Pyrobaculum calidifontis JCM 11548: one gene and its partners. Each later gene encodes a partner of the first gene's protein in a complex. Links are inferred from orthologs where the notes say so. Each region holds a gene or a part of one and is shown in the gene's direction. Other genes may lie near its edges. The genes, in order: PCAL_RS09435, PCAL_RS00090, PCAL_RS04885, rpl7ae and rpl12p.

What was found.
Region 2: PCAL_RS09435 (region 1) and PCAL_RS00090 share a complex: the UniProt entries of both Methanocaldococcus jannaschii proteins name them as parts of the 50S ribosomal subunit. The link is inferred for Pyrobaculum calidifontis JCM 11548 from one-to-one orthologs.
Region 3: PCAL_RS09435 (region 1) and PCAL_RS04885 share a complex: the UniProt entries of both Methanocaldococcus jannaschii proteins name them as parts of the 50S ribosomal subunit. The link is inferred for Pyrobaculum calidifontis JCM 11548 from one-to-one orthologs.
Region 4: PCAL_RS09435 (region 1) and rpl7ae share a complex: the UniProt entries of both Methanocaldococcus jannaschii proteins name them as parts of the 50S ribosomal subunit. The link is inferred for Pyrobaculum calidifontis JCM 11548 from one-to-one orthologs.
Region 5: PCAL_RS09435 (region 1) and rpl12p share a complex: the UniProt entries of both Methanocaldococcus jannaschii proteins name them as parts of the 50S ribosomal subunit. The link is inferred for Pyrobaculum calidifontis JCM 11548 from one-to-one orthologs.

Annotation. Positions count from the first base shown.
Region 1 is NC_009073.1:1,653,338-1,657,051, forward strand. What follows is about bases 424-3,337. They hold PCAL_RS09435 (50S ribosomal protein L14), read left to right. Parts: upstream 424-1,620; coding sequence 1,621-2,055; downstream 2,056-3,337. Other genes in these bases: truD (tRNA pseudouridine(13) synthase TruD), read left to right, coding at 424-699; PCAL_RS09430 (DUF362 domain-containing protein), read left to right, coding at 729-1,526; PCAL_RS09440 (hypothetical protein), read left to right, coding at 2,123-2,440; PCAL_RS09445 (hypothetical protein), read left to right, coding at 2,422-2,805; ahcY (adenosylhomocysteinase), read right to left, coding at 3,141-3,337. Outside these bases: more of truD, read left to right, coding at 1-423; more of ahcY, read right to left, coding at 3,338-3,714. UniProt on the Methanocaldococcus jannaschii protein: Binds to 23S rRNA. Forms part of two intersubunit bridges in the 70S ribosome.
Region 2 is NC_009073.1:10,816-14,529, reverse strand. What follows is about bases 482-3,395. They hold PCAL_RS00090 (50S ribosomal protein L2), read left to right. Parts: upstream 482-1,528; coding sequence 1,529-2,263; downstream 2,264-3,395. Other genes in these bases: PCAL_RS00080 (TFIIB-type zinc ribbon-containing protein), read left to right, coding at 3,351-3,395; fni (type 2 isopentenyl-diphosphate Delta-isomerase), read left to right, coding at 2,263-3,321; PCAL_RS00095 (30S ribosomal protein S17e), read right to left, coding at 987-1,202; PCAL_RS00100 (peptidylprolyl isomerase), read right to left, coding at 482-984. Also shown: PCAL_RS00105 (Ntn hydrolase family protein), read right to left, coding at 1-266; more of PCAL_RS00100, read right to left, coding at 295-481; more of PCAL_RS00080, read left to right, coding at 3,396-3,680; PCAL_RS00075 (cyclic pyranopterin monophosphate synthase MoaC), read left to right, coding at 3,677-3,714. UniProt on the Methanocaldococcus jannaschii protein: One of the primary rRNA binding proteins. Required for association of the 30S and 50S subunits to form the 70S ribosome, for tRNA binding and peptide bond formation. It has been suggested to have peptidyltransferase activity; this is somewhat controversial.
Region 3 is NC_009073.1:873,308-876,982, forward strand. The notes cover bases 464-3,338. They hold PCAL_RS04885 (50S ribosomal protein L37ae), read left to right. Parts: upstream 464-1,684; coding sequence 1,685-1,993; downstream 1,994-3,338. Other genes in these bases: malA (alpha-glucosidase MalA), read right to left, coding at 464-1,294; PCAL_RS04880 (DUF2175 domain-containing protein), read right to left, coding at 1,316-1,630; PCAL_RS04890 (ribosomal biogenesis protein), read left to right, coding at 1,969-2,511; PCAL_RS04895 (hypothetical protein), read left to right, coding at 2,504-2,743; PCAL_RS04905 (hypothetical protein), read left to right, coding at 3,156-3,338. In the rest of the region: more of malA, read right to left, coding at 1-463; more of PCAL_RS04905, read left to right, coding at 3,339-3,644; PCAL_RS04910 (tRNA (adenine-N1)-methyltransferase), read left to right, coding at 3,673-3,675. UniProt on the Methanocaldococcus jannaschii protein: Binds to the 23S rRNA.
Region 4 is NC_009073.1:424,157-427,724, reverse strand. What follows is about bases 801-3,568. They hold rpl7ae (50S ribosomal protein L7Ae), read left to right. Parts: upstream 801-1,843; coding sequence 1,844-2,293; downstream 2,294-3,568. Other genes in these bases: PCAL_RS02385 (arginine--tRNA ligase), read left to right, coding at 2,917-3,568; PCAL_RS02390 (30S ribosomal protein S28e), read right to left, coding at 2,628-2,861; PCAL_RS02395 (50S ribosomal protein L24e), read right to left, coding at 2,443-2,631; PCAL_RS02405 (branched-chain amino acid ABC transporter permease), read left to right, coding at 801-1,812. Outside these bases: PCAL_RS02410 (branched-chain amino acid ABC transporter permease), read left to right, coding at 1-731; more of PCAL_RS02405, read left to right, coding at 733-800. UniProt on the Methanocaldococcus jannaschii protein: Multifunctional RNA-binding protein that recognizes the K-turn motif in ribosomal RNA, the RNA component of RNase P, box H/ACA, box C/D and box C'/D' sRNAs.
Region 5 is NC_009073.1:583,406-587,167, reverse strand. The notes cover bases 384-3,345. They hold rpl12p (50S ribosomal protein P1), read left to right. Parts: upstream 384-1,682; coding sequence 1,683-2,009; downstream 2,010-3,345. Other genes in these bases: PCAL_RS03310 (site-2 protease family protein), read left to right, coding at 3,331-3,345; PCAL_RS03315 (hypothetical protein), read left to right, coding at 2,732-3,202; PCAL_RS03320 (DUF2208 domain-containing protein), read right to left, coding at 1,989-2,684; PCAL_RS03330 (hypothetical protein), read left to right, coding at 1,383-1,586; PCAL_RS03335 (ATP:cob(I)alamin adenosyltransferase), read left to right, coding at 621-1,145. Also shown: more of prpB, read right to left, coding at 1-383; more of PCAL_RS03310, read left to right, coding at 3,346-3,762. UniProt on the Methanocaldococcus jannaschii protein: Forms part of the ribosomal stalk, playing a central role in the interaction of the ribosome with GTP-bound translation factors.

The DNA of each region.
Region 1 (3,714 bases):
CGCCCCGTGGGCCACCTCCTCGGCCTAGCCCTCTTGAAGAAGGACGCCGAGGCGTTCTTCGACGTCATGTTTTGTAAAATATTTCCGCGGGAGTCCGAGGCCGCCAAGAGAGCGAGGGAGTTGGCGTGTAGGGGGGAGTACGCCAAGGCGCTGGAGGCTTTTCCCAAGAGGTTTCTCGAGGAGAGGGCTTTTCTGAGGAAGCTGGTGGAGGGGGCGGACCTCTGGAACGCGGCGATGGCTATACCGGGGCAGATCCTCAAGATCTACATAGAGGCTGCCCAGTCCTACGTCTTTAACCTCTTTCTCTCGAGGCGGATGGAGCTGGCGCCGCTGGAGCCCGTGGAGGGGGACTTAGTGGACGTGGGGGGCCAAGTGGCGTACTACGTGGAGGGCCTCGCGGGGGATCTCGTCTTGCCCGTGCCCGGCGCGGGGGTTAAGATGCCGAGGGGCAGAGTGGGCGAGGCTCTTGTAAGAGTGGTGAAGGACCTAGGCCTCGACCCAGCCCTCTTCTTGAAGATGCCGAGGGGCTTGAGGGCGTATGGTAGCTATAGGCGCGCCCGGCTGGACGTAGGCCAGCTGGAGTACAAGGTCGCCGGCGGCGAGGTGGAGATACGTATGACTCTGCCGAGGGGGAGCTACGCCACTGTGGTATTGAGGGAGGTGGTGAAGCCGGTCGACCCCGCCGCGCATGGGTTCTAAAACATTTATTTTACCGTCTAACTTGGGGCGTGGTAGTGGCACTGCCGGCGGACGAGAGGCCTCCGGTGCCTAAGAAGGACGCGTTGATAGTTTTGGCGGTCCACAGCTACATCCCCTCTCAGGCAAACCCCCGGGCCGAGCTCCTTGAGACAATTTTACAGATCTTGGAGGGGCGCCACGTGTCGCTTACTTTCTCGATGCCTAAGTCCTACTTTGAAAAGGCCGTGAAAGTGATGGGGCTAGACAAACTGGCGGCTAAGTACGGCGCCAAGATAGTGATGCCGCATCAAAGTGCCACATATAGGCTGGAGCTTCAGTCGCCTCTGGGCAACAAGGTCCGCGTAAGAGCCCTCGAGGCAGCCTTCGACGAGTCACTACTGAAGATAGTCGTTGCGATGCCCGTCAGCCACCCCCAGACCATTCTCTACTCCACGATGACCACCGCCGCGTTGCAGATACTGGAGCCGAAAGATTCGCAAAACCTCTACGAGGGGTTCAGGGCCTTGTACAAGTACATCGCAGACATATACAAGCTGGAGAAAAACACCCTCTGCATCGCCGACGGGAAGTACGTCATCGAGGGAGACGGCCCCATCAAGGGCTTCCAGCGCTACTGGGGGGTGCAAGTGGTGGGCGAGAACTGCGCAGAGGTGGACTACGTCGTCGCGAGGGGGCTGGGGGTAGACCCGGGGGACTTGGGCTACCTCTACTTCTACTACGATGGGGCAATACCCAAGATCGACGTTCCAGAGCTCGTCGAGAAGAACCGGCTAAATATTAAACTGACGAGCAACGTTGGCATACTGCTCAGTTGGAAGAAAGGCTGATGATGAAAGCGTTGGTGGAAGAACGGTGACTGACGACGGACGGACTGACGGCCTCCGTGGGAAAAGCTTATAAACTGCGGCTGTAGGGGGTGCTATGGCAAAGCGTGGCGGCAAGAGAACGGTAGGCGTCCCGTATAGGTTCCACGTGACTCCTGGCATATTTATGAACAGCCTAGTCCCCGTGGCTGACAACTCTGGCGCGAAGCTGGTTAGAGTGATAGGCGTCGTTGGCCACTACTCTAAGTCTGTGCATAGGAGAATTCCGGGCGCCGGCGTGGGTGACATGGTGGTAGTTGTGGTGAGGGAGGGGAAGCCCGAGTTGAGGAAGCAGATTTTCAGGGCGATAGTGGTTAGGCAGAGGAGGCCCTACAGGAGGCCGGACGGCACGTGGGTGGCGTTTGAGGACAACGCCGTTGTCATAGTTACGCCCGAGGGAGACCCGAAGGGCTCTGAGATACACGGCCCCGTGGCCATGGAGGCGACGCTTAGGTGGCCCACAATTGCAAACCTAGCCTCCATAGTGGTTTAGTTTCACTCCACTCTCCCCACGCACTTTGTTAAACACAGCATATTTATCTACGCAGAGTCAAAACCACGTGGAAGCGGCTGTGGAGATTTTAATCCCGCGGCTTAGGAGGCTTAGCCCGGCGAAGAGGGCCGCCGCCCTGTACAAGCTGAGGGAGACACTAGACGAGGAGGACTTCAAGTACGTGGCCGCCTTGCTCGCCGTCGACTTGAGCGTCGGGGAAAACCCGAGGCGATGGGTTGCCGTAGACCCCGTCGACGTGGTAGAAGATGTGGAGGAGTTGGCCGAGGACCACTTAGAGGGCCGCGTGGAGACAATTGAAGTGGTAGAAGACGACGAGTATGTGGGAAAGAGAGTTGTGGAGAGGCTATGGAAGTCGACTATTTAATTGAACGCCTCGGCAAATACTTGGGAGGCATAGACGTGGAAAAGGTCAAGGCATCCCTAGTGCAGAGCTCTGACGCCGCGTTTCGGATCTTGGGCCTAGACTCAGAGCCCGTGGACGTCTCCGCCCTAGAGTGTAGGAGGGTAGCCACTTTTCTAGAGGTTTACAAGGAGGAGGAGAAAAGGCTGAGGGCCCTCTACCGCGAGTTAAAGGCCCTCGGCATTTCTCCAAGCGACTTAGAGACGCTTAGGCGCAGGATCAAGGCCGCTAAGAGAAATGTGAAAATATACCGCGATATGGCCAAGAGATGTTCATCGCAGGTCAGTATCTTCACAAGTCAGACCCCAGAGTTGCAATCATCAAAATAGAGAGGGGGAGGGAATTTAAATCCCATCTAGCGGGTAGCTTTGAAACTTTTATCTTGATATGCGTATTGTGACTCATATATACCCCGCCGCCCTGTCTTCTGTACTTCTCCAACACGGGGCTTGTCCTCTGACAAGACCTCGGCCAGGCTACGGTCGGCGAATAGTTGGACCATGAAGTGATATTTGTGCCCCCTTATGCCAGCGTGGCGCGAGGGGGTCACGTCACATGAGATAGCCGAAGACATGTGTAAAGAGGAGGTCGAATTTCGACTCGCGTACGGCGGCCTGCCTCGCAGAGAGCATAGCTGGGCGGTTTTTAAAATGTGGGTACAGCGTTAGGTGCCGAGGGTCCAGGAGGATAGATACTGTCTCTGTTCTTCTGTCATTTCCTCTATCTCTATGCCCATGGTCTTTAGCTTAAGTCTTGCCACTTCGCGGTCGAGCTCGTCGGGGAGCTTGTAGACGTCTGGCGCCAGCTTGTTTTTGACTAAGTACTCAGCCGCCAAGGCTTGGTTTGCAAACGACATGTCCATGACCTCGGACGGGTGGCCTTCGGCTGCCGCTAGATTTACAAGCCGCCCCTCTGCGATGAGGTACACCCTCTTGCCCCCTGGGAGAGTGTACTCGTCTAGGTAGGGCCTAATCCTCCTCTTTGCCGTTGCCACTCTCTCCAGCCCGGCTACGTCTATTTCTACGTTGAAGTGGCCCGTGTTGGCGAGCACAGCGCCGTCTCTCATCTTGAATATGTGGCCGAGGTTTATCACTCGTACGTTCCCTGTGGCGGTTATGAATATGTCGCCTACCTCAGCTGCCTTGTCCATGGGCATGACTTCAAAGCCGTCGAAGACGGCCTCAAGGGCCCTGATTGGGTCTGCCTCCACTACGATTACGCGGCGGGCGCCGAGGCCC
Region 2 (3,714 bases), 1.6 Mb from region 1 along the record:
AACAGGAGTAGAGAGACGTAGTTTACCAACGCGCGTATTGGTATAGGCCTCTTGTGCTCAACGCGGTATTCCCGCGCGCGTAGCGAGAGAAAGGATAAGACGGACTGCAGGTCTGCCACGCCCCCCGACATCGTGGCCGCCACGTGGTCGTCGATTTTCCAGATCTTTTCGCCGGCCTTGTGTGCAATGTAGTAGCCGGCGGTGACCCGCTTGTCGGTGGCAAGAACTACGCCGTCTTTAGCCACTATGCCAACAGTGGTGGTCATGTAAGCGCCGCTGAGCCACCTTTAAAAATTAACTCCTTACTTCAACCTCCTCTATAAACCTAACACGCCTCACCTCTGGAAAACGAGTAGAAACTTCTGAGACGTACTGGAGAAGAATACCACCAATCCGCTCGTAGAGCAATACCTCGGCTGGCAGTTGCAGTGTTATTACATCGCCTTCAACAGCCACCTTGACCTTCTCCTCAGAAATCCTAGGCAAATACAGCTTTAACAGAGCCAACGCCTTCTCTTCCACTGTAGTTAGCTTCTTTACTACACGTCCTCTGACAATAAACGCCTTGCCGGCCAGCGGGTGGTTGAAGTCTAACACCACGCGTCCTCCCGAGATCGACACCACCCGCGCCCGTTGCCCCTCGTACTCCACAACATCGTCTACCTGTGGAACAATGCCGTGGCGGTGGAATTCCCTAATAGAGACAACCTTGACCTTGTTCGGGTCTCTTACTCCATAGGCCTTCTCAGGCGGCACCTCTACCTCGAAGTCTTGCCCCTCGTCTATGGACAGCAAGGCGTTCTCCACCGGCTCCCAAAGTTGCGTCTCGCCCAGGACGATGAGGCGGGGTCCGTACACGTTCTCGGGCCTGTAGATGCCGGCCTCCTTGGCCACGGCCTCCACCGTCGTCTCAACTACTTTGTTGTCATCTTTAGACACCACCGTGTAGTCCAGAAGTATGTAGTCGCCCTTGGACAGAGGCATAGCTACGCGGCTTGCTCAGCCTTTTCCTTTGCCTTCTGCCGTTTCACAAGTCTAGTAATGTATCCAGCCACTTTGTTGCGCACAGTCTTGCTGGGTATATCTGCGAGCTCGGCCACCGCCTTCTTGTTTTCTTTAAAGCTCTCGGTAAACCTGTCGGGGTACGCCTCTAAAAGCTTCTCCGCAAGCGACTTTATAAACTTCGGCTTCACGCGACCCATGGCGCACCACCCACGACCCGGTATATAAAGTTTAACCCTCAGCGTACCGTGAGCTCGCCACCTCTCGGGTTAGGTGCATTTCATCACTACGCCTAGAGGCACCTCTGCATATAACTCTTCGCGCCTTGTGCCTCTGCTGGCTTCAAAGGTTACAGCAGAGCCATACGCGCTCCGCGACTATGTGGGCGGTCCTAGCGGTGATTGCGAAGCGATGTGTAGGTACACGGGCAGGCGTGGCGATTGTGAAGCTGGGGTCTACTTTGTCGATTTGCCTATCCCTAGGTTGGGGCATCAAATTTATAAACGATGTGCATTACCGCGCGTATATGGGTAAGCGCATTTTGGTACAGCGGCGCGGAAGAGGCGGCTCGCAGTTTAGGTCGCCCAGTTGGAAGCGGGACGGCCCTGTCCGTTACCCTCCTAACATCTCGGGGAGGGGCATTGTCGTAGAGATATTACATGAGCCAGGCCTCAATGCGCCTGTGGCGAAAATCAGAATGGAGAATGGGGTCGAGTTTTTCAACTACGCTGCTGAGGGCCTCTACGTAGGGCAGGTAATACAGGTGGGCCCCGACGCGCCGCCCGCCGTGGGGAACGTGTTGCCGCTTGGTAAAATTCCGGAGGGTACCATGGTGTTTAACGTTGAGAAGCGGTTTGGGGACGGGGGGAAGTTTGCCAGGTCTGGAGGTACGTATGCCCTGGTAATTGGTCAGAGGCCTGAGGAGAATAAGACAATTGTCCGTCTTCCCAGTGGCAGAGTGATTGAGGTTGACGCAAGGGGTAGAGCTACGATTGGCATTGTGGCTGGCGGAGGGAGGGTTGAGAAGCCGTTTGTAAAAGCTGGCAAGAAGTACCACAGGGCTAGGGCTAAGTCTTGGAAGTATCCGACTGTGAGAGGCAAGGCGATGTCGCCTTATGCCCACCCGCATGGCGGTGGGTCTCACCAGAAGGGCGGCACGCCGGTTCCAAAGACCGCGCCGCCTGGCCAGAAGGTCGGGTTTATTGGCTCGCGTTGTACTGGCAGAGGCTGTGTAAGAGCTAGGGCTCAGCAGAAACAGTAATGGAGAAGAGAAAGGACGACCACATCCACTTAGCTTATTCTGACGTTTCTCAAGTAGGCTCGCCTTGGTTTGACGAGGTTCTCCTCATCCACAACGCTCTGCCCGAGCTTGACTTGGCGGATGTAGACCTCTCGGCGGATTTCCTGGGGGCTAAGGTGAGCGCGCCTTTTGGCATCGGTGCAATGACTGGAGGCACAGAGCTCGCCGGTAAAATTAACGCAGAGCTCGCCAAGGCAGCTGAGGAGTTTGGCATCCCGATGTATGTCGGCTCTCAACGTGTTGCGTTGCAAAATCCCTCAGTTAGGTGGACTTTTGAGGTGGTAAAACAACACGCCCCCACTATCCCCAAGGTGGCCAACTTGGGCGCTCCCCAGCTTTCTGCGTTGCCTGAGGAGAAGGTGGTGGAGTGGGTTGTGGAGGCTGTGGAGATGATTGACGCCTATGCTGTAGCGATTCATCTAAACGCCGCGCAGGAGGTGGTTCAGCCCGAGGGGGAGCCGCGGTTCCGCGGCGTGTTGGAGAAAATCAAGCTTGTCAAGAGGGCGGTGGGGAAGCCCGTTATTGTGAAAGAGGTGGGCAATGGAATATCTAAAGAAGTGGCGGAGCGCCTCGCTGGAGTTGTAGATGCCATAGACGTGGGCGGGCTGGGCGGCACCTCGTTTGTGTCTATTGAGGGGGCTAGGGCGCTGGGGGCTGGCCTAGAGCTGTATAGGCGTATTTCCGAGGTTTTTAAGACGTGGGGTATACCCACTGCGGCCTCTATATGTGAGGTTAGGTCTGTCTTTGGGGGGTATGTGATAGCCTCTGGCGGAGTTAGAAGCGGACTTGATGGGGCAAGGGCTCTGGCTCTTGGGGCGAACTTTTTTACAATGTCTCAGCCTCTGCTAAGAGCTGTCTTAGATGGGAGAATTAGGGAGGAGATCAGCGCCGTCTTGACGGAGCTCAAGGTTGCTATGTTTTTGGTGGGCGCTAGGCGGGTCTCCGACTTGGCCAAGGTCCCCAGGGTGTATGGCCCTAGGCTGAGGGAGTGGATTGAGCAGAGAGGCCTCCGTTGTTAGCTTTATTAACTGCCACATAGTGATTTTTGGTGTCGTGTCCAAGATGTGGCTCTAGGGAGATAATGTTGGCGCCCAGCGGTGAGTTTGTGTGTAAAAAATGTGGGCATAGGTGGCCTCTGCCTCAAGCGGACTTGACGTGGGCTGAGCTGGAGATAAAGAAGGCGAAGCTCTTTGAGAAATATATAGATGAGCCCATTGAAGAGTGTAGCGAATTGCTCTCTAAGCTTAGGCAAGAGCTCGATGAAAAGAGCGCCAGGTTGCTGGCGGGGAAGATACTGATACAACGTGCGGAGAGGAGGAAACTGGCGCCGGCGGAGTTAGAGAAGTTGTATGCAGAGGTGGAGAAGTGTTGGGGATGATAGTCGACGTTTCAAAGAAGCTCGACGTGTATAG
Region 3 (3,675 bases), 780 kb from region 1 along the record:
TCAGCCCCTCCCACGTGCTGGGGACGTCGCCTGTCCAAAGCGCGGCGTAGCGCTGTATGCCGAGGTACCCTGAGCGGGAGAGAATGAAGGGCTGTCTGCCAGCCGCCTCTAGGGCCTTGTAGGTGGCCTCTGCCTCGTAGTAGGGGTAGAGGCCACGCACTTTCTCGTGGGGCACCTTGACCCCGCCTACCACGTGGTAGGCGCCGCGGGGCGCCTTGCAGAACAGCTCTTCCCGGGCGAGCCCGTGCGGCGTCGCCCCCGCCAAGGCGTATATCCTACTCCTCGTCGCTGGTATGTCACAGTTGAAGACCGTGGGCTCATTCATGTCTAGCCAAATGCCGTCTATGCCGTAGGTCTTAACGAAGTCTGCCACTAGCTCAGCCCACAGCTCTCTACAGCGGGGGTTTAAGAAGTCGGGCAGGGCGGAGAGGCCCGGCCACCCCTGGGCTAGGAAAAGCTCGTCGTTCTCAGTCACTAGGAGGCAGTGCAACAGCTTTTCAAAGGGATTGTAGCCCGGCTCGGCCTTTATGTAGGGGTCGAGTATCGCCACCACTCTGACCCCCGCCTCGTGCATCTCTTCCACAAAGCTCGGGGGGAACTTCCTCACGTCCCAAGTAAAGGGCCTCCTCTTGTCCATGTAGTCTATGTCGAGGTATACCGCGTCCACTGGGACCAGTGAGGACACCTCTCTCACCACCTCCCTCGCCGCGTCGTGCGGCTCGTAGCTGTACCGGGAGAGGTGCACCCCGAGGGCCCACTTCGGCGGGAGGAAGGGCATGCCGGTGACCTCGCTGTATAGGCCGTAGACGTCCAGCGGCGCGGGGCCAAAAAGTATGTACAACTCGGGCAAGTCCTCCACGTAGACCACCACCTCGCTGTACCTCTCGCGCCCCACGTCGACAAAGCCATAGGCCGGGCTGTTGACCACTAGGCCGTACGCCCTGCCCCCCTCAACAAACACCATGAAGGGTATCGACGCGTAGAGTGGGTCCATGCCGAGCTGGTATGCGTACAAGTCGTTGTTGAAGAGCTGAAACCGCCCACGGCGCCTATCCACGGGGTAGGCCCTAGTGCCCAAGCCCAACACGTGCTCGTGGAGCCCAAGCCTCTTGCGGACAGTGGTCGACCCAAGCCGCGCCTCCACGGCTAGTTCCACCTCTATGCCGCAACAAGACGCCTTGAGAGCCCTCCCGTCGAACTCGGCCGAGGGCTTGGGCTCGCCCTGGGGGAGGGGAAAAGAGAGAAATTGCTCCCCCAGCCTTAGCCTTACGCTCTTCTTCCCTAGCTCAAGCACATAGGCAAAAAGCCGGGGCTTTTAAAAGGCCTTAGACGTAATTTCGTTTGTAAGACGCGCAGCCAGAGCCTCCAGCTGCTTCCTCACCTCGGCAATCCTCGACTTAGCGGCCTCGCTCTGGGCGAGGTGTTCCAACTCCTTAGCCAAGACGATTCCCTCGTGTATATAGTGGTCCAGCCTTAGCAAGGCGGCTAAGTCCGCGTCTTTATACAGCCTCTGGGCAAGCTCCTTCTCCAGACACTCCCAGTGCACGGGGCCCTTTGAGTAAAATGTGAACAACTGCCCCTCAATTATGTCGTCGCCGCAAACCACACACTTCCACCTCTTCCTCTGCATGGCCTCAACTCGACCTCCATTTAAAAGATATAAAGCCCCGGTTACATCTCCCCCATGCCCTTTAGCCACACCAAGATCGTAGGACCCGCTGGGCGATATGGGGCGCGCTACGGGATGGGCATTAGGCGCAAAGTCACCACTATAGAGGTTAAGCAGAGGGGGAAGCACAGGTGTCCGAGCTGTAGGTCGCTGGTGAGGCTGGAGAGGCTGGCCTTTGGCATATGGCATTGTCCAAAGTGCGGCCACACTTTCGCGGGGGGCGCCTACGTGCCGCAGACCATCTTGGGCAAGACGATAGCCCCCGAGGAGCTGAAGGGAGTCGAGGCAGAGAAGGCTAAATGGAAGGAGGCTGCAAAGCGCTGATAACCACCTCCCGCTCCCCCTCCAAGCGCACTCTAGAGCTTGTAAACGACCTCGCCAACTCTCTGCCGGGCGTCAGAAAGGTGGTAAGAGGGAAGCGGCCGTTCACCGTCCTGCTGGAAGAGGCCGTCCAGTGCGGCGCGCGGCACGTGGTGTTGATATGGGAGAGGAGGGGCATGCCCTACGCCGTCTTGTTCTACGACATAGCCCAGCGAAGGTGGAAGCCCTACGCCCTAAAAATCGCCGGCGTAAGAAGCAGGCGGGACTTCCCAGCCTTCGTCGCCAGAAGGCCGCCGGCCAAGACCGCAGTCGTGGTAGACCTAGCACAGAGCGAGGTTGGGGAAATATTCTCAGAGGTCTTCGGCTACCCCCTCCTATACAGCTTAGACGTGAGGGGCTTCGACACAATAATTCTAGTGAGAAGAGGAGACGGCCACCTAGTAGTGGAATTCCTAGGACCAGACATGGGCCCCCGCGCCTCCTCCATAAAAGTTGCCAAGGTGGTTTACCGCCGTGTATAAACTAGTCGTAGAAGTAGACAACTGGGACTTGGCACTCGCCGTGTTCAAGACGCTTGAGAAAGAGGTGAGATTCAGAAGAGGAGAGCTCCACCTAGAAGTCGGAAAAATCGTAGCTACAGCCGCCGACGCGGCGAGCTTGAGGTCCCTACTCCACACGGTGTTCCGATCCATATACGTAGTGGCCACGGTCGAGGAAATAGCCGCACGCCAACAACCCCCCACCCATCCCTAGGGGGCTACTAGCGAAGCCGTCCACAACAATCAACGCCATTTATGGCTACATAGACGTAGAGTGAAGGGCAGGTGAGGTGGCGCAAAGACGAACTGTCGTGTATCCAACTTGCTAACATCGATTTAGAGCCGTTAGGCTTGACGCGGCGCGAGCCATAGGCCTGCCACGTCTAGCAACGGCGCTAAACTTTTAAACACACGTTTAGAGACCGATGGGGCCCGTAGCTCAGTCAGGATAGAGCGGCGGCCTCCTAAGCCGTAGGTCGTGGGTTCAGGCAAAGCCGCCTACGAATCCCACCGGGCCCGCCACTTGTCTTTACTTGTGTCCTTGCATCTGACGGTAGACGGTGACATTGGCGTTTACTGTGTTTGAAGTGTGTACGGCCTATTTATGTGGCACATTTTCCTGTCTCGTGTTTTCTCTTTTGGAGGAGAGGGTTAGGTTGACTCTGTGGCGGCTGGCGGCGGAGTTCGCTTACATGGCTTTGGTGGATACACGTATAGTGCCTCCTCACAGCCTCCTGCGGCGGCGTGTCTCGCGGGTTGTGGAGCCTGAGTTTTTGTCTCTTTTGGCGCTGAGGGTGGGCGGCGACAATGCCGATGTGGCGCTTAACTCGGTGCTTGGCGTGCGCCTGGGCGGCGTTCCCCGCTGTGAGTTGTTGGAGGGGGTTATGCCCGAGTTGTACAAGCTCTGCATGGCGCTCCGGAGCAGGGGGGATGAGCCGTTGTATAAGGCTCTGCCCGACGTGGTCGTGCCGCTGGCCGTGGCGTCGTCTGCCGGGGGCTTTGAGGAGGGGGACCTCCTCTTGGCTGCCTATCGGGCGGCGGCTTTTGGCAGAGGGCCCGAGCTGGAGAGAGTCCTACGGTACTTCTCGCGGTGGTACGTGGTGGCTAGGTTTTAGCTTTTTAAGTGGGGCCTCTGGTGGCGCTGTG
Region 4 (3,568 bases), 1.2 Mb from region 1 along the record:
TCTCTCTCCCTCTAGTAGTGCTGATGAGCGGGGCCGTCGCCGTGGCTACCTACATCGCGGTTTTTAGGCCAATGATTCGGAGGGGGGCTAGCATAACTGCGCTCATGATCGCCTCCTTCGGCGTCCACTTTGTCCTCTTCTCTGCGGTGGCCATAGCGGCGGATTATGTGCAAAATACGTACAAGGTGTTGACTAGGAACGTCTTGCTTGCAAATTACGAATTTGTGTGGCCTGGCACCGACTTCTTGACCTCCTCTCTCATAAACACGTCGCTGGCGGTGGCCGCGGTGTCGGCTCTGCTCTACTTCATTCTCTACAGAACTAGGTACGGAGTGGTCATGAGGGCCAGCATAGACAACATCTACTTGGCCAAGGCTGTGGGGATAAACGTGGAGGCCGTCTTTGCCATTGCGTGGTTCTTAATAGGCGCCGTGACCGGCCTCGCGGGGGTGTACATGGCCATGTTCTTCCCCATGACTGAGGAGCTGGGCTGGCTGAGGCTCGCCCTTGTCTTCGTCGCATCTGTGGTGGGCGGTCTCTCCAACATATTCGGCGGCCTCTTAGGCGGATACGTGGTGGGACTTAGCACAGTGCTAGGCGCAGCATATATCCTGGCCCCCCTCAACGTGCCCATAGAGTTTCAGTTGATCATACCCTTCTCCATCGTCATTGTCATTCTGCTATTCATGCCTCAGGGACTTGTCTCACTCTTAACCAAGCGGGGGAGGTGATATGTTTCTCCAAATTGATGTATTTATAAGAGAGACGGTCGCCATAGCGGCTATATACGCTATATACGTCCTCAGCCTCAACTTAGAGGTGGGGTACCTGGGCCTGCCGCAGTTTGGCAAAGTCATGTTCTTGGCGCTGGGGGCCTTCGCCGTTGGGGGAATTGCCACTAAGGTTGCGCTCCTCCTATACGGCGGCCTTATACAGAGCAGACTTGGGATAAACCCCCTGGCAAACCTCGACGCGTACTGCACCGCCTATCAGTACCAGGCGGCCGATGTGATAAAGGGGATCTTCCTCTCCAATCCCCTGGAGGCTGTGGCGTTCTTCCTTATGGCTCTCATCATAGCCGCCGCGTTGGCGGGGGTGTTCGGCGTAGTGATGAGTTGGCCGGCCATAAGGCTCCGCGAGGACTACCTAGGCATTCTCCTCTTGGTGAGCGCCGAGACTATTAGAGTAATAACCACCTACACCCCCCAGTTGGCCTGCGGGGTCTTCGGTGCCGTGGTGCCGGATCCCTTTGTGTGGATGGGGGAGCTCAGGCCCTGGGGGTACGCCCTCGTCGTCGTCTTGCTCCTCGTGTTGACCTTCTTCGTGGCGGAGAGGCTGGGCAACTCTCCCTTTGGCAGAGCGCTTAGGGCTATCCGCGACGCAGAGACGGCGGCTGCGGTATTTGGAAAAGACATAGTCCGCTTTAGGGTTAGAGTTTTGGCGGTCGCCTCGGCGCTCAGCGGCGTGGCCGGCGCCCTCCTGGCTTTCTACAACAACTTCGTAAACATGGGCCAGTTTGTCCCACTCTACACCTTCTACGCTTGGCTCATGTTGATCATTGGGGGCAGCGGCAACAACGTGGGCGCGCTAGTTGGGGTAGGCATATACTACGCCGCGGATAGGTTGTTGAGCTTGTACAAGGAGGGGATTAGGCAGGTGGTCAACGTGGACCCCGTCTTCTTCCAGTACATGGTCTTCGGCATAGTCGTCATCTTGGTGCTAATGTTTATGCCGCAGGGCGTCGTGGCGGAGCGGCCTGTGAAGACGCTGAAGCGGAGGAGGCTCGAGGAGCTCCGCAGAGAGGCGGCCTAAAGTTTATATATTGGGTTATTTCTAGGGGGCCATGGCGGTGACGATTGACCCAAAGACGTTCTACGCCAACCCTCTGCCGGGGAAGCCGTTCTACGTCAGATTCGAGGTGCCGAGCGACGTGGCTGAGAAGGCGCTGGAGATACTTTCAATTGCGAGGCAGACGGGGAAGATCAAAAAGGGGACTAACGAGACTACTAAAGCCGTGGAGCGCGGCCTTGCGAAACTTGTGTTAATTGCCGAGGACGTGGACCCCCCCGAGGTTGTTGCCCACCTCCCGCTTCTCTGCGAGGAGAAGAAGGTGCCCTACGTCTATGTGCCGTCTAAGGAGAAGTTGGGAAAGGCGGCTGGGATAAACGTGGCCGCCGCGGCCGCGGTGGTAATTGAGGCAGGCCAAGCTGCAGGAGAGCTGGAGGCGCTGGTAAACAAGATCAACGAGATTAGGGCAAAACACGGGCTAAACGCCATCCCGGTCAGACGCTAATTTTTCCCTCACATTTTTACTGCAACTGTCGTTTTGGCGACACTCCACTTGCGAGGAGTACAAAGTGTATAGCTTGTGGCTGATATACATCTACCGATTCACGCCTCGGCGCGTCAACCGGTACTACGGGTATAACGAGGAGAAGTGTACTACTTTGAAGTTTTGGCTTTTTTCTTTCTTACCCATGCAAGTTTTCTGGGGTTTCTCCCGTACTTGACTGCGCTTACGAAGCATTTTCTGCTGCAGAATCTCTGTACTGTGCCGTCGCTTCTTACGTACATTATGCCGTAGCCTGGGGGTATGTCGGCGCCGCAGAAGGAGCACTTGTGGATCTTCATCTTGCCGTAATTCTCCTGGCTTCTCTTTCGGTTTCTCTTAGCATTACAATGTCGCCGAGGCGTACTGGGCCTTTTACGTTTCTAGTGAGTACTCTGCCCTTGTCTCTCCCCTCTAGTACTCTGATCTTCACTTGTGTTACTTCGCCTGCCACGCCTGTCCTCCCCAGTATCTGTACCACTAGCCCGGCTACTGCATCCTCGTATGGCGAGAACTTTACCTCCTCAGCCATAGGCGGCCGTTTGCACGAGTTTTTAAAGTTTTATAAGTGGGAATTACTCGCCTTTGTGGACCCTCTACAGCCTGCTAGGGAGGAGTTTGGGAGAGTGGTGGCCGAGGTGGCGAAGCGGCTTGGCATTGGCGAAGTGCCCGAGGTGGAGAGGGCGAAGAGGTTTGGCTACTTCACTGCGCGTTTCCACAAGTACAAGGTGGATCCCGGGCAGTTGAAGGCGGCGGCGGAGGGGGACTGGGGGCTTGAGTATCTGCAGTGGGTCTCTGCAGATGGCTTGTACCTCAACGCGGAGTTGAACGTGGCCAGGCTGGCCGGGCTTGTGTTCGACGCAGTGGCTGAAATGGGCAGGCGTTATGGGTCAGACGTATGTCCAGGGGGGTCCTTCCTCGTGGAGCACACCTCTGCCAACCCCGTCCACCCTCTGCACATTGGCCATGGGAGAAACGCCATTTTGGGCGACTCGCTGGCGCGGCTTTTGAAGTTCTGCGGCGCTAAGGTGGAGACGCACTTCTACGTCGACGACTGCGGCGTCCAGGTGATGTACGCAGCGATTGGCTACCGCGCCGTTAGGAAGGAGGCGGCGGAGGCCGTGGCTCGGGGGGCTAAGCCGGACTTAGTGGTGGGCTACATATACTCTGCCACAAACGCCGTGGCGGAGATAAATAGACTGAAGAAGGAGCTGACGGCGGCGGGGGAGGAGGAGAAGA
Region 5 (3,762 bases), 1.1 Mb from region 1 along the record:
CCATCTCGTCGGGGGGTATCAGCGCCTTCCCCGTCAAGTGGCCGCACTTCTTGGGCAATACCTGGTCCTCCAGCTGAACCCCCGCCGCGCCAACTGCCTCAAACTCCCGGACAGCCCTCATCACGTTCAACGCCTCCCCGTATCCGGTGTCTATGTCCACTATAACCGGTATATCAACCGCATCTGTTATATACTTCACCGTCTTCACCATCTCGTCCATCGTAATTAAGCCGAGGTCTGGCAACGCCATTGAAGCAGTGACGGCGGCGCCTGACACATACACCGCCTTAAACCCGAGGCTCTGGGCCATGAGAGCCGTAAGCGCGTTAAACACACCCGGCACGAGGACAATGCCAGGCCTAGAGAGCTCCTCGCGGAGAAGCCTAGCCCCATCCACCCTCCCTTTCTTAACAATCATAGCCCTTCAACTGCGCCACATTATAAACATTGATAAAGGCAACGGGGCCCACACGTAGAAGATAAAGACCGATAACTGCAACTCGTCAAAATTGCGACTAAGGCGGGAGTCAGCCGGCTGAAAAATGCGTCACGACTCAACGCTCAGCGGCCTCATCACTATTCCAAACGATGCATTTATATTTAAAGATGGGGAAAGTATAGTGCTCATTAAGCCTTGCCTACTGTGGATGCGCTGCCCCGGCGACTCTGGAGACACCACTGTGTTTTGGAAGGGGGAGGCCAGGCCAGCTAGGAAGGACGATCCAGTGGTCAAGCTCTTCGGCGCCTTGGACACCGCAGTGGCGTACAGCCACAAGGCGGCGAACCTCCTGCAACGGCCGCAGAGCCGCATCATGCGCCTCGTGGCCTTCTCGCTGATGGAGCTAGGCTTCTACCTCGCCACCGGCAAGCCCGAGTACTTAGACACAGCCTACGAGCTATACCGCCGCGCGTTGAAGCTGGCCTATACAATTGCGCCCCCCGAGCCCCTCAGGGCGTGGCTGGCCTGCTCGTCGCCAGAGTGCTCAGCAGTAGACGAGGCCAGGGTGTGGATTCGGTGGGCCGAGCGCCGTGCTGTATCACTAGATAGCACGGCGGCAAAGCTCATGAATCAGCTCTCCAACCTGACATTCGAAGTAATGAGGACGCTCCCCCACATCCAGTACCGGCACAGGAGGGTGCGATAAGCTTATAAACAAGCTTCTACTCAATAAATGCCCTAGGCAACACCCCCGAGTGGGGCGAATGAGCCTGGCGGGTTACCCCGGCCAAATCACTTCCCTAAGCAACCTCCTCTATACCGTAGCCACGGCTCTGCCCCGCGTAAACCTGATCGCCTCTCGCCGTCATGTGAGCCAGCTGTGTGATACGCGTCGTACATCTCCACGTCCCTAAAACTTATATATCCCCGCCTATGGGCCGTCATGCCTAAGGAGATTTTCCTAGTAGAACTTTGGAAGAAATACGGCGAGAAGGCCCAAGTCGTCAGAGTAAAGCGATATGAGGACTTCGTGAAGCTAAAGGCGAGGCTCTCGGGCTATCTCTACACAATTAGGGTGCCACCCGACAAGGCAGAGCAGTTGATCTCGGAGCTGAAGGCCAAAAACGTGAAGGTGGAGGAGGTTTAATTCGCCGCTCTTTTGACAACCCGCCGGAGTTCTCTTGGACCACCAAGCGGGGCTGTGCTAGGGCTAAGTTTTTAAACCCCCTATTCGGGCCCGCCTATGGAGTACATCTACGGGGCGTTACTGTTGCACTACGCAAAACAGGAAATAAACGAGGAAAATTTGGCCAAGGTGCTCCAAGCGGCTGGCATTACGCCAGATGAGGTTAGGATAAAGACTCTGGTGGCCGCGTTAAAGGAGGTGAACATCGACGAGGCCATTAAGTCTGCCGCGTTTGCCCCAGTGGCAGCGCCTGCGGCCGCTGCGGCGCCGGCCGCGGCTGGAGGAGCGGCTCCAGCGGCTAAGGCTGAGGAGAAGAAAGAGGAAGAGGAGAAGAAGGGGCCGAGCGAGGAGGAGATCGCTGGCTCACTGGCTTCGCTGTTTTAAGGGCTTTATAATTTTTAGTAAAATACTGTCAAGTTCTTTTACGTCTTTGTAATATATTCTAAATATCTGGTTATTTAGTTTAAATTGTATAAATCGCCGCTCTGGGTTGACGGTGTATTCCTCTACCTCGATGGGGGCCTTGAGCCCGACCACCTTGTCTACCACCATTCCGCCCTCGTATATCTTGACGTTTCTCACTATCCTGGGCATTGTGGGGGGCTTGAACAAGAGCATCGAGATAGCGGAGAATATTGAAAATATTGTGACGTAGGCGAGAAATCTGGCGGGGTAGGCGCCTATTACGGGCCCCGCCGTAGATTCCAAGAGCGGCGGGAGAGTGGGGAAGAGGACCGTGGCCAACACCATGAAGGCTGGGAGGAGTAGTAGCGGTATGAGCGAGGAGCGAGTGAGCCTTCTATACTCTGCTACAAGCTCTTTGTCTTTTTCCATGACTTTCCCCACCTCTTTCTCGTCTATTTCGAGGAGGGGCTTCCCCTTGGATATTTCCTGGACTGTAGCCATGCCTCTTCTATAGGTTCTTAAACCCATGGCGATAGTTATTCCGAAGAATAGCACAAAGTAGAGCAGAATAGCTGTGAAATATTCGCCGGGGTAGAATGTGAGAATTGCAGAGAAGGCCAGTATAGATGCCAGCGAGATTAGCAACCTCCTCATGTAGGGGCCGTGGCGCATGTTTTATAAATTTTCCAATGGACCCGCATGTGGTTAAGATAACTGCCGTGTGTTCCGAGAGCCCAGGCGCGGTGGAGCCCAGCCACGGCTTTGGCGTACTAATTGACGACGCCGTGCTTTTCGACAGCTGTAGCAGAGAGGCCATGGACGCGTTTCTAAAGGCGAGTGGGGCAAGGCCCGTGGTCGGCGTCGTGGGAATGCCAGACAGCCCACACCACGTGGGCGGCTTTGAGCTTCTACGCGTGCCGCTGGTCAATCCGCCGCATGACCTCGAGCTGAGGGTGAGGGGGAGGCGCTACCTCTTGTTTAAGGGGAGGCGGGAGAACTTCATGGTGGTGGACGGGGTCGTGGTCTCTCCCTGTGGTCTGTCCACCGTGCCATACGGCGAAATGTCTCGGCGGGGATCAAGGCGAGGTGCTTCGTGGGAGGGCTTGGTGGCACTTCGCAGAGCCCCTACCTCTTACACAGAGTTGTGGCCGAGCTTAGGCTGTTGGGCGTGAGGTGCGTGGCGCCTTTGCACACGGCGCCTCAATTGGTCAAGGAGCTTGAGCGCCGATTTAACGTGTATAGGCTCGGCGCCGGGCTTTCCCTAGAGTTATAATTTTTAAGCTCCTACTGGGCGGCCTCCGTGGACCCGCTAGTGGCCTTCTTGGTGAGCTGGTTCGCCGTGGTGGGGATAGTCTACGCGGTGAATAAAAACGCGGTTAGGTACTTCGTGGCCATATACTGGAAGACCGAGAGGCTTAACCGGCGTATAGAGGGGCTTGTGAAGAGGCTCAGTTTTGTGCCGCTCAGGGCCTATCTGGCGGTCGCCCTCGTCCTCGCCCTTGCGCCAATCTTTATAGCAATGCCGTTTGTGAGGCCGGACGGGCAAGTGCAGGCGTTGCCCGGCTTCTTGTACATGCTCATCGGCGGCACAGTCACAGCCGTTCAGACTCTGCTCAGCGGAGCCCCTGTGGCCGAGGCGGCCTCGCGGTCAGCAGGAGTCACCCCCATAATACCTGGCGTGACTCTCCCCTGGGGGCAACTGCCCTACTTGGCTGTGGCAATAGCCGTGGGA